DNA from 2 places in the Bradyrhizobium sp. McL0615 genome. Region 1 is predicted to be linked to the other one. Evidence: predicted binding sites of a transcription regulator. Region 1 holds the regulator's gene; the other holds the start of a gene.
What was found. The regulator PhoB, encoded in region 1, activates phosphate uptake and scavenging genes when phosphate is short. The targets are predictions, from matches to a motif close to TGTCATNNANCTGTCAT.
Positions count from the first base shown of each region.

Region 1 (5,606 bases):
TCGATCATAATGACCGTGATCGGGGTCGGCATCGGCGCGCCGCTCGGCCTGTTCGCCGGCACGTATCTGGCCGAATACGGTAAGCACGACAAGCTCACCTCGGTGATCCGCTTCATCAACGATATCCTGTTGAGCGCGCCGTCGATCATCATCGGCCTGTTTATCTACGGCGCCATCGTGGTGCCGATGGGCGGCTTCTCGGCCTTCGCCGGCTGCCTGGCGCTCGCCGTGATCGTGATCCCCGTGGTGGTCCGCACCACCGAGGACATGCTGGGACTGGTGCCCAATCCGCTGCGCGAGGCCGCCTCCGCTCTCGGGCTGCCGCGCTCGCTGGTGATCCGGCGGATCGCCTATCGCGCCGCCCGCTCGGGCCTGATCACCGGCGTGCTGCTGGCGACCGCCCGCGTCGCCGGCGAGACTGCGCCGCTGTTGTTCACCGCGCTGTCGAACCAGTTCTTCAGCCTGAACCTGACCAAGACGATGGCGAACCTTCCCGTCACCATCAACAACTTCGTGCAGAGCCCCTATGTCTACTGGAAGCAGCTCGCCTGGAGCGGGGCGCTGCTGATCACGCTCACCGTACTTGCCCTGAATATTGGCGCGCGCATTCTCGGCGCCGAGAGGACATCCAAATGACCGAACTCTCCGTATCAGTGAGTACCGCGAGCGGGCCCGTTCCGCAGGTGGCGCTGCCCGAGGCCGCACCGAAGGTGACCGCCCGCGGCCTGAACTTTTACTATGGCGAGCACCATGCGCTGAAGAACATCAACCTGACGCTCGGCACCAACCGCGTCACCGCCTTCATCGGCCCGTCCGGCTGCGGCAAGTCCACGCTGCTGCGGATCTTCAACCGGATGTACGACCTCTATCCCGGCCAGAAGGCGACCGGCCAGTTGATGCTCGACCAGACCAACATCCTCGACCCCAAGCTCGACCTCAATCTGCTGCGGGCCCGCGTCGGCATGGTGTTCCAGAAGCCGACGCCGTTCCCGATGACGATCTACGAAAACATCGCCTTCGGCATCCGGCTCTATGAGAAGATCTCCAAGTCGGAGATGGACGGCCGGGTCGAGAAGGCGCTGCGCGGTGGCGCGCTGTGGAACGAGGTCAAGGACAAGCTGAACGCAAGCGGGCTGTCGCTGTCCGGCGGCCAGCAGCAGCGGCTCTGCATCGCGCGCACGGTTGCGGTGCGGCCCGAGGTGATTTTGTTCGACGAGCCCTGCTCGGCGCTGGACCCGATCTCGACCGCCAAGGTCGAGGAACTGATCCAGGAGCTGGCGGAGGATTACACCATCGCCATCGTCACCCATAACATGCAGCAGGCGGCCCGCGTCTCGGACAAGACCGCCTTCATGTATCTCGGCGAGCTGATAGAGTTCGACGACACCAACAAGATTTTCACCTCGCCGAGCGATCGACGTACCCAAGATTACATCACCGGCCGGTTCGGTTGAGGAGATAACACATGGCTTCTGAACACACCGCCAAGGCATTCGACAGCGACCTCCAGGAATTGACCCGTCTCGTCGCCGAGATGGGCGGCCTGGCTGAGCGCATGATCACCGAATCCGTCGACGCGCTGGTCCGTCGCGACGTCGCTCTCGGCAAGCGCGTCGTCGCGTCTGACGTCGAGATCGACCGGCTGCAGCATCTGATCGAGGAGCGCGCGGTGCTGACTATCGCGCGCCGCCAGCCGATGGCGATCGACCTGCGCGAGATCGTCGGCGCCATGCGGGTCGCCACCGATCTGGAGCGGATCGGCGACCTCGCCAAGAACATGGGCAAGCGCGTCGCAGCACTGGAAAACGATTTCCAGCCGCTGAAGCTGATGCGCGGCCTCGAACACATGACCGACCTGGTGCAGTCGCAGGTCAAGTCGGTGCTGGACGCCTATGCAGCGCACGATCTGCCGGCGGCGATGGCGGTCTGGAAGGGCGACGAGGAAGTCGACGCCATCTGCACCTCGCTGTTCCGCGAGCTCCTGACCTATATGATGGAAGACCCGCGCAACATCTCGTTCTGCATCCATTTGATGTTCTGCGCCAAGAACATCGAACGGATCGGCGACCATGCCACCAATATCGCCGAGACCGTGTTCTACATGATCGAGGGCCAGCAGATGCTCGACAAGCGCCCGAAGGGCGACATGACGAATTTTGCCACGACCGTACCGAATAGCTGAGGGATAGAAGATGAGCGCGCGCATTATGGTGGTCGAGGACGAGGAAGCGCTGACCACGCTGTTGCGCTACAACCTCGACGCCGAAGGTTATGATGTCGAAACCGTCGCGCGCGGCGACGATGCGGATACCCGGTTGAAGGAACGGGTGCCCGATCTCGTCGTGCTGGACTGGATGCTGCCCGGTCTGTCAGGCATCGAACTCTGCCGGCGCCTGCGCGCCCGGCCGGAGACCAAGCAATTGCCGATCATCATGCTGACCGCGCGCGGCGAGGAGAGCGAGCGGGTGCGGGGGCTGGCGACCGGCGCCGACGATTACATCGTCAAACCGTTCTCGGTGCCGGAACTGCTGGCGCGGGTGAAGGGCCTGTTGCGGCGCGCGAGCCCGGAGCGGCTCGCCACCGTGCTGACCTATGGCGACATCGAACTGGATCGCGAGAAACGCCGCGTCGCGCGTTCGGGCCGCCAGATCGATCTCGGCCCGACCGAGTATCGCCTGCTGGAGTTTTTCCTGGAGCATCCCGGCCGCGTCTTCAGCCGCGAGCAATTGCTCGACAGCGTCTGGGGCCGCGACATCTATATCGACGAGCGCACCGTCGACGTCCATATCGGCCGCCTGCGCAAACTGCTCAACCCCGGCCGCGAGCAGGACCCGATCCGCACCGTGCGCGGCGCCGGCTACGCGCTGGATGACCGGTTTGCGAAGGTGGAGCCGTAAGGCTTCAGCGTTCGCAACCGCCGTCGTCCCTGCGAACGCAGGGACCCATACCCACAAATCTCGATTGTTGAAAAACGCTGGAGCTCCAGCGAAGCATAACCACTGACATCGGTGGTTATGGGTCCCTGCGTTCGCAGGGACGACAAACCATTTGGTTCGTAGCCCGGGTTGCGCTGCGCTCCATCCGGGCTCGATAAATCGCAACTTACCGCGTCGGCTTCGGCTGCTGCCTGCGCCGGTCGGAGGCCGGCTGATACGCCACGCGCGAGTGATGCGCGCAATAGGGCAGGCCCGCGAGCGCCTTGCCGCCGCAGAAGAAGAATTCCGGGCTCGAGGGATCGCCGACCGGCCAGTGGCAGGTGGCTTCGTTCAGTTCGAGCAGCGACAGCCGCTGGCTCATCGGCACCACGTTGTCGAAGGCGATCGGATCCGGCTCCATCTCGACCTCGAAAGCGTGCGCCAGCGCGGTGTTGCCGCGCGATACCGGGCGCGATACCCGCATCATCTGCTGCGCCGGGCGCGCCTTGCGCTGCCGCGGGGCGGCCGAGGAGGGGCTCTTGGCGCGGCCGGACAGGCCCAGCCGGTGCACTTTGCCGATCACAGCGTTTCGCGTCACATTTCCGAGTTCCGCGGCGATCTGGCTGGCCGACAATCCGGCTTCCCAGAGCTTTTTCAGCTGTTCGACGCGATCGTCGGACCAGGTCAATACCGTCATCGCATTCTTCCCTTCGCATCGCGCCGGCCAATCAGGGGCAGCACTGGCGACGTCATTCGTCTCAAAAATCCCTGCGGTCAGAATCCCTTAGCCCTCGCCGGGCGCGAAAGCCGCGCCCGAACGTGTACGCTGTACAAAATGGACTCTTGGGATCAGATCCGCCGCACGAGATGTCGTACCCGACAGCCCAAAAGCTACAATATGGCGGGACTCGGGCGCAAGAGTCCGCGCCGATGCGTCCACATGTTCCGGCATCTCTGCATTGCAGTGCGTGTTTTGCACCACACCGCAATCCTACGGAATTAACCTTTCTTGCGCCGCAGGAAGGCCCGCTTTCAGTGCTGGAAACACAGCCTTGTGGCGTGTTGACAGCGACCGCCGCCCACATAGAATACCTCCTACGTGCCGCCCTTAAGAGGCGGCACGTTTCGTTTTCGCAAGACCGGCTGCTGCCGCGTTCGCGCTCACGCTCGCATGCTCCGCGGCCGGTCAAAACCTTCAGTGATTGCCATGACCCAAAGCGCCACGTCGCATCTGCTCCCCGTCTTCGCCAGGGTCGATCTCGGCTTCGAGCGCGGCGAGGGCTGCTGGCTGACCGCCACCAATGGCGATCGCTATCTCGACTTCACCTCGGGCGTTGCGGTGAACGCGCTGGGGCACTGCCATCCGTACCTGATCGCGGCGCTGCAGGAGCAGGCGACAAAGCTCTGGCACATGTCGAACCTGTTCAAGAGCCCGGACGGCGAAAAGCTTGCCGCGCGGCTCTGCGAGCAGAGCTTTGCCGACATGGTTTTCTTCTGCAATTCCGGCGCCGAGGCGATGGAAGGCGTGATCAAGGTGGTGCGCCGCTACCAATTCTCCAAGGGCCATCCCGAGCGCTATCGCATCATCACCTTCGAGGGCGCCTTCCACGGCCGCACCCTGGGCACGCTCGCCGCGACCGGTTCCGCCAAATATCTCGAAGGCTTTGGCCCGCCGATGGACGGCTTTGACCAGGTGCCGCACGGCGATCTCGAAGCGGTGAAGAAGGCGATCGGGCCGCACACCGCGGGCATCCTGATCGAGCCGGTGCAGGGCGAGGGCGGCGTGCGCTCGGCGCCGCAGTCCTTCTTCAAGGCGCTGCGCCAGCTCTGCGACGAGCACGGCCTGCTGTTGGCGTTCGACGAGGTGCAGACCGGCATGGGCCGCACCGGCGATCTCTTCGCCTACAAGCGCGTCGGCGTGACGCCGGATGTGATGTCGCTGGCGAAAGCGCTCGGCGGCGGCTTTCCGATCGGCGCGGTGCTGGCCACTGCGGACGCAGCTTCGGGCATGACGCCCGGCTCGCACGGCTCGACCTTCGGCGGCAATCCGTTGGCGATCGCGGCGGCCAATGCCGTGCTCGACGTGATGCTGAAGCCCGGCTTCTTCGATCACGTGCAGAAGATGTCGCTTTTGATCAAACAGAAACTGGCCTTCGTGGTCGACCGCTATCCCACCGTGCTCTCGGAAGTGCGCGGCGAGGGGCTTTTGGTCGGCGTCAAGGCCGTAGTGCCCTCCGGCGATCTCGTCAACGCGCTGCGCGGCGAGAAATTGCTCACCGTCGGCGCCGGCGACAATGTGGTGCGGTTCCTGGCACCGTTGATCGTGACCGAGGCCGAGATCGACGAGTCGGTTCAGATGCTTGAGCGCGCCTGCATCGCGCTGTCGGGCAATCAGTTGAAGAAGGCGGCGGGGTGATGAGCAAATCCGTCCGTCACTTCCTCGATATAAACGAATTGCCGCCGAAGGAGTTGCGCAACATGCTGGCGCTGGGCGCCGACATGAAGGCCAAGCTCAAGGCGCACGAGAAGGCCGGCAAGCCGCTCGAAGGCAAGACGCTGGCGATGATCTTCGAACGTCCCTCGACGCGCACGCGGGTGTCGTTCGATGTCGGCATGCGCCAGCTTGGCGGTGAGGCCATCATGCTGACGGGCGCGGAAATGCAGCTCGGCCGCGGCGAGACCATCGCCGAC
Region 1 covers NZ_CP188254.1:838,958-844,563, forward strand. The annotation lists gene pstA (phosphate ABC transporter permease PstA) at 1-636, shown strand, start outside; gene pstB (phosphate ABC transporter ATP-binding protein PstB) at 633-1,454, shown strand; gene phoU (phosphate signaling complex protein PhoU) at 1,466-2,182, shown strand; gene phoB (phosphate regulon transcriptional regulator PhoB) at 2,193-2,897, shown strand; gene ACPPVP_RS03875 (GcrA family cell cycle regulator) at 3,103-3,612, opposite strand; gene ACPPVP_RS03880 (aspartate aminotransferase family protein) at 4,123-5,331, shown strand; gene argF (ornithine carbamoyltransferase) at 5,331-5,606, shown strand, end outside.

Region 2 (5,606 bases), 3.1 Mb from region 1:
CGTGATCGTCATAGTCCTTGGGCTCGGCGACGATGATCTGCGCCTGCGGAAACTTTGCCTTCACCGCCGTCGCAACGCCGGCGATCAGCCCGCCGCCCGATGCCGGCGCCACCACGATATCAGGGACGAGCCCGAGCGCCGCCATATCCTCGGCGATCTCGCGGCCTGCGGTGCCCTGGCCGGCGATCACGAAGGGATCGTCATAGGGGCGCACCAGCGTCGCGCCGCGCTTCGCAGCAATGCCGTTGGCGATGGCTTCGCGGTCTTCCTTGTCGCGGTCGTAGAGCACCACCTCGGCGCCGTAGCCCTTGGTGCGCTCGCGCTTGGTGATGGGCGAGTCCGCAGGCATCACAATGGTGGCCTGCATGTGCAGGATCTGCGCCGCCGCCGCCACGCCCTGGGCATGGTTGCCGGACGAGAACGCGACCACCCCGCCGCTACGCTTGTCCTGCGGAATCGAGGCCAGCTTGTTGAAGGCGCCGCGGAACTTGAACGATCCGGTCCGCTGCAGCATTTCGGGCTTCAGAAAGACCTTGGTCCCGACCCGTTCATTGAGAACGGGGAATGACAACAGCGGCGTTCGCACTGCAAAGGGCGCGACCACCTTAGCGGCGGCCTCGATATCGGCCGCGCCAATGGGTGGATTTTGGATGGGTTCTAGCATCCGCAATTTGTATCGCGGTTGCGGACGGGCGAGCAAGACGCATTCCGGTGATATCAGGCAACGAAATGCGGCTTATCGGCCACAAATTCCGCCACCTCGCCTTCCGGTTCGACTGGGCGAAGATTCAGGGCGTGCTCGACAAAAACCCGTGCGGAGGCCGGCCAGCTGTAGCCGGCGGCGAATTCGACGCAATCTTGCCGAGAAACCTGCAGCGCCTCCAGGCATGCCTTGCCCAAATCCTCGTCCAGGACGCCGACCGGCGCCGAGCCGATCACGTCGCGCGGACCGGTAACCGGAAAGGCGGCAACCGGCAGGCCGCTGGCCAGTGCTTCCAGCAGCACAAGGCCAAACGTGTCGGTCTTGCTGGGAAATACGAAAATATCGGAAGCCGCATAGATTTCGGCCAGTTCCTCGCCGTGCCTTGCGCCCAGGAACACCGCATCAGGATATTTCCGCTCCAGCGCCGCGCGGGCCGGCCCGTCGCCGACGACGAGCTTGGTGCCGGGCAGATCGAGGTCGAGGAAGGCCTCGAGATTCTTTTCGACCGCGACGCGCCCGACGCAGAGGAACACCGGCATCGGCAGGCAGAGGTCGGTGCTGCGCGGATGAAACAGCGAGGTATCGACGCCACGCGACCACAGCACCACGTTGCGAAAACCGCGCATGCGCAGCTCAGTCGCCAGCGCCGGCGTGGCCGCCATCACCGCCTGGCTCGGCCGATGGAAGGCGCGCAGCGCCCGCCACACCCAGGATTCCGGAATCGGCGAACGCGCCGAGACATATTCGGGGAAACGGGTGTGAAAGCTCGTGGTGAACGGCAGGCCGCGCTTGCGGCAGTAGCGCCGCACCAACAGCCCAATCGGGCCCTCGGTCGCGATATGAATGCTGTCGGGCTTTGCCGCATCGATCAGTTTTGCGATTTTTGCCGGGTACGGCAGCGCGAGCCGCAGATCGGGATAGCTCGGCATCGCAAAAGTACGAAACGATTGCGGTGTCAGGAAACTCACCTCGACACCAAAACCCCTGGCCGCCTCCGCCATCGCGGTCAGCGTTCGCACCACCCCGTTGACCTGGGGATGCCACGCATCGGTCGCGACCAGGATATGCGTCATGCGGCGCGCGCCGCGACGCGGGGAACCGGGGCTGCCGTTCGCAGTGGATCGGTCCAGGTGATGATCTCGAAGCTTCCGTCCTCGTGCTCGGCTAGCGCCGTGCAGCTTTCCACCCAGTCGCCGCAATTCATGTAGCGGATGCCGTGCTCGTCGCGGATCGTGGCGTAGTGGATGTGGCCGCAGATCACGCCGTCGGCGCCGTGCCGCCGCGCCTCGCCGGCCAGCGTCTTTTCGAACGCGCCGATATAGTTCACGGCGTTCTTGACCTTCAGCTTCGCCCATTGCGACAGCGACCAATAAGGCACGCCGAACATGCGCCGGAAGAAGTTGACCAGCCGGTTCATCTGGATGGCGAAGTCATAGGCTTTGTCGCCGAGATGGGCGAGCCAGCGGGCGTTCTGCACCACGAGATCGAAGATGTCGCCGTGGATGACGAGATAGCGCTTGCCGTCGGCGCCTTCGTGAATGGTGTTTTCCACTACGTCGATGCCGCCGAAATGCGTGCCGTAATAATTGCGCAGGAACTCGTCGTGATTGCCCGGCACATAGATGACCTTGGCGCCTTTTCGCGCCTTGCGCAGCATCTTCTGCACGAAATCGTTGTGCGATTGCGGCCAATACCAGCTCGACTTCAGCGCCCAGCCATCGACGATGTCGCCGACAAGGTAGATCGTGTCGGCGTCATGGGTTTTGAGAAAGTCGAGCAATCGGTCGGCTTGCGAGCCGCGGGCTCCGAGATGGACGTCGGAGATAAACAAGGTGCGAAAACGCCGTTCCGGGCTGTCTTCACTCAAGGAGTCACTACCCATACCTGTCCCCTGACAGATTTCTGTGACAGGGCGATGACTAGTTCACGCGACCCATAGCCCCACGAGAATCAGTGTCGCGCCCCGTGGTTTGCGGATAGCAGCGCGATGCGACAGGCAGGCGACATGAGAACGGCAACATCGCAGCGTCATCCCGTGAACGCACACGGAACCACCGGCGCCAACTGTCCTGAAATGGTTAACACCGCCGCTCGCTTCAACTGATCAGCCGCGGTGCATGTGTTCTTGCGTCCGAGCGCCAGGCAGCTAGGGCGAAGAGCCTCAATAAAACCTGTGGAAATGATGGATCGGGCCGTGGCCGTGGCCAACGCTGAAACGGTCCGCGTCCGCAATCGCCGCGCTGACCCAGGCCTTGGCGTTGCGCACGGCGGTTTCCATGCCCTCGCCCTTCGCCAGTCCCGCGGCAATCGCCGACGAGAGCGAGCAGCCGGTGCCGTGGGTATTTCTTGTGGCGACGCGTGGCGCGGCGAGTGCGGTGACGCCAGAAGAATCGACCAGATAGTCGATGCTCTCGGCGCTCTCGCCGTGACCGCCCTTGATCAGCACCGTCTTGCAACCCAGGGCCAGCAATCGCCTGCCCTGCCTCTCGACCGCGGCTTCGTCCGCCGCCACAGCTTCGTCGAGCAGCGCCGCGGCTTCCGGCAAATTGGGGGTGATCACCGACGCCAGCGGGATGAGTTTTGTGCGCAGCGCGTCGACGGCCTCAGTCGCGAGCAGCCGGTCGCCCGAGGTTGCGACCATCACGGGATCGAGCACGATATGCTTCGGCGACCAGCGCATCAACCCCGCGACGATGGCGTCGATGACCGGCGGATGCGCCACCATGCCGATCTTGACCGCGCCCACCGCCAGATCGGAAAACACGGCGTCGATCTGCGCGGTCACGAACTCGGCCGGCACCTGATGAATGCCGCTGACGCCCTGGGTGTTCTGTGCAGTCAGTGCGGTGATCACGGAGGCGCCGTAGACGCCAAGTGCGGCAAACGTCTTCAAGTCGGCCTGGATGCCCGCTCCCCCTGAGGAATCCGAGCCGGCGATGGTCAGCGCAATCGGCGTCGTCATCAAAAGTCTCGTCAAAATGCCGGGTTGAGAGCCACGGCTTGTCCTAGCGCGCCCCGCTATTGGCGGCAAGCTGGCTTGCCATTGTCAGCGGTTTTTGGCCTATTGGGCCAACATTTTTGGAGACGACAGCGATGGTTCCCTTCTTCGTCCAGTTCAAATGCAAGCTCGGCCAGTCCTACGCCGTCGCCAATGCGCTCGCTGAGGCCGAGATCGCCTCGGAGATCTATTCGACCGCCGGCGATTACGATCTGCTGGTCAAATTCTACGTCGACAACGACACCGACATCGGCCATTTCGTGAACGAGAAGGTGCAGGTGATTCCGGGTATCCAGGACACCCACACCATCATCACCTTCAAGGCGTTCGGCACGGGCTAGCACCGGCCGTCCCGCCAACGCCGTCGACTTCGCCCGGCGCGCGGCCACGCCCGCGGGCCTCTGGGAGCACCCGTTCTGTCCGAGACATCAGTACCTTTTGGCCGGTTGAAGGCCTTCATTGAGCAAGCGCTTATCGCGGTGGGTTTGCCGGACGCCGGCGCTGCAACGGTCGCGGAGCTCATGGCGGCGGCCGATCTGCAGGGATCGGACGGGCACGGCGTCAGCCGGTTGCCGCAATATGTCAGGCGCATCAAAGCGGGCGGCTTCAACGTTCGGCCGAACATCCATGTCATGCACGAGCATGCCGGCACGGCCGTCCTGAACGGCGACAACGGCATGGGCCACCTCGTTATGAAACGCGCCGCCGAAATGGCCATCGAAAAGGCGCGCACCACCGGCATCGGCTGGGTCAACTCGCAGTTCTCAAACCATGCCGGCCCGGCTTCGCTCTACGCCACGATGCCGCTCGCCCATGACATGATCGGGCTCTACTTCGCGGTCGGCAACGCCAACCATCTTCCGCCCTGGGGCGGCCTCGACATGCTGCTGTCGACCAATCCGATCGCAGCCGCCATTCCGGCCGGCGACGAAAACCCGATCGTGCTCGACATGGCGACGACGGTCGCCGCCTACGGCAAGGTGAAAACCAAGGCGTTACGGGGCGAGACCATGCCGGAAGGCTGGATGATCGATCGCAAAGGCAAGCCGCTGACCGATCCGAAACGCGCCGACGAAGGCATGCTGCTGCCGCTCGGCGGCATGGAGGCCGGCTACAAGGGCTACGGCCTTGCGATGATCATCGGCCTGCTCGCAGGCACACTCGGCGGCGCCGCGATGGGCCGCGACGTCATCGACTTCAATCACGACGACGACAGCGTCACCAACACCGGGCAGGCGATCGCCGCGATCAACATCGCAGCGTTCGGCGACGTCGCCATCTTCAAGCGAAGCGTCGATGGGCTGGTGCGCGATTTCCGCAATAGCCAGCGCATGCCGGGCGTGGAACGCATCTGGGTGCCGGGCGAACGCAGCCATGAAACGCGCCTCAGGCGAACGAGCCTTGGCATTCCCGTCGCGTCCGCGCTGCTGCGCGGACTGGACCAGGTCGCCGACGAACTGGGAATACCGAGGCTGACGAATTAGAGCGTCGCGGCGATCCGCAGCGAAGGGCTGCTTTCAGAACATCGGCGGCAGCGCTACCTCAGCTCCCACGGTCTTCGTCGGTTGGATGCTCGGCCTGGCCAATGGCCCCATGCGGGCAAGCACCTCGTTCGGCACCCCGTAGACCTGTATCACGTGGTCGATTTTTCTGAGACCGCAGGCCTCGCGCTGCACGACGAAGAGCCAGAGTGCATATCCCGCCTGCTCGACCAGACCATCGCGGATTTTTCGATCGGAATGGGTCGTCCGCGGACATGTGGCCAGTGCCGTCAGCGCGGCCTCCAGCCGCCGTCCAAGCCGCCCGAGCGCCGACGCCCTCTCTTCGGCAATCTCGTAGGCGAGCGTTGCGTATCCGGATTGAAGTAGATCCAACGCCATATGGGCGCGCTCCAAAACGTGGCCT
Region 2 covers NZ_CP188254.1:6,603,990-6,609,595, forward strand. The annotation lists gene ACPPVP_RS31965 (threonine ammonia-lyase) at 1-664, opposite strand, end outside; gene ACPPVP_RS31970 (glycosyltransferase family 4 protein) at 718-1,776, opposite strand; gene ACPPVP_RS31975 (UDP-2,3-diacylglucosamine diphosphatase) at 1,773-2,585, opposite strand; gene thiD (bifunctional hydroxymethylpyrimidine kinase/phosphomethylpyrimidine kinase) at 2,865-3,665, opposite strand; gene ACPPVP_RS31985 (Lrp/AsnC ligand binding domain-containing protein) at 3,797-4,042, shown strand; gene ACPPVP_RS31990 (Ldh family oxidoreductase) at 4,148-5,185, shown strand; gene ACPPVP_RS31995 (DUF6665 family protein) at 5,219-5,581, opposite strand.
Region 2: ACPPVP_RS31975 (UDP-2,3-diacylglucosamine diphosphatase) is a predicted target of PhoB. The motif match lies at 2,608-2,624, and genes of this name have one in related genera.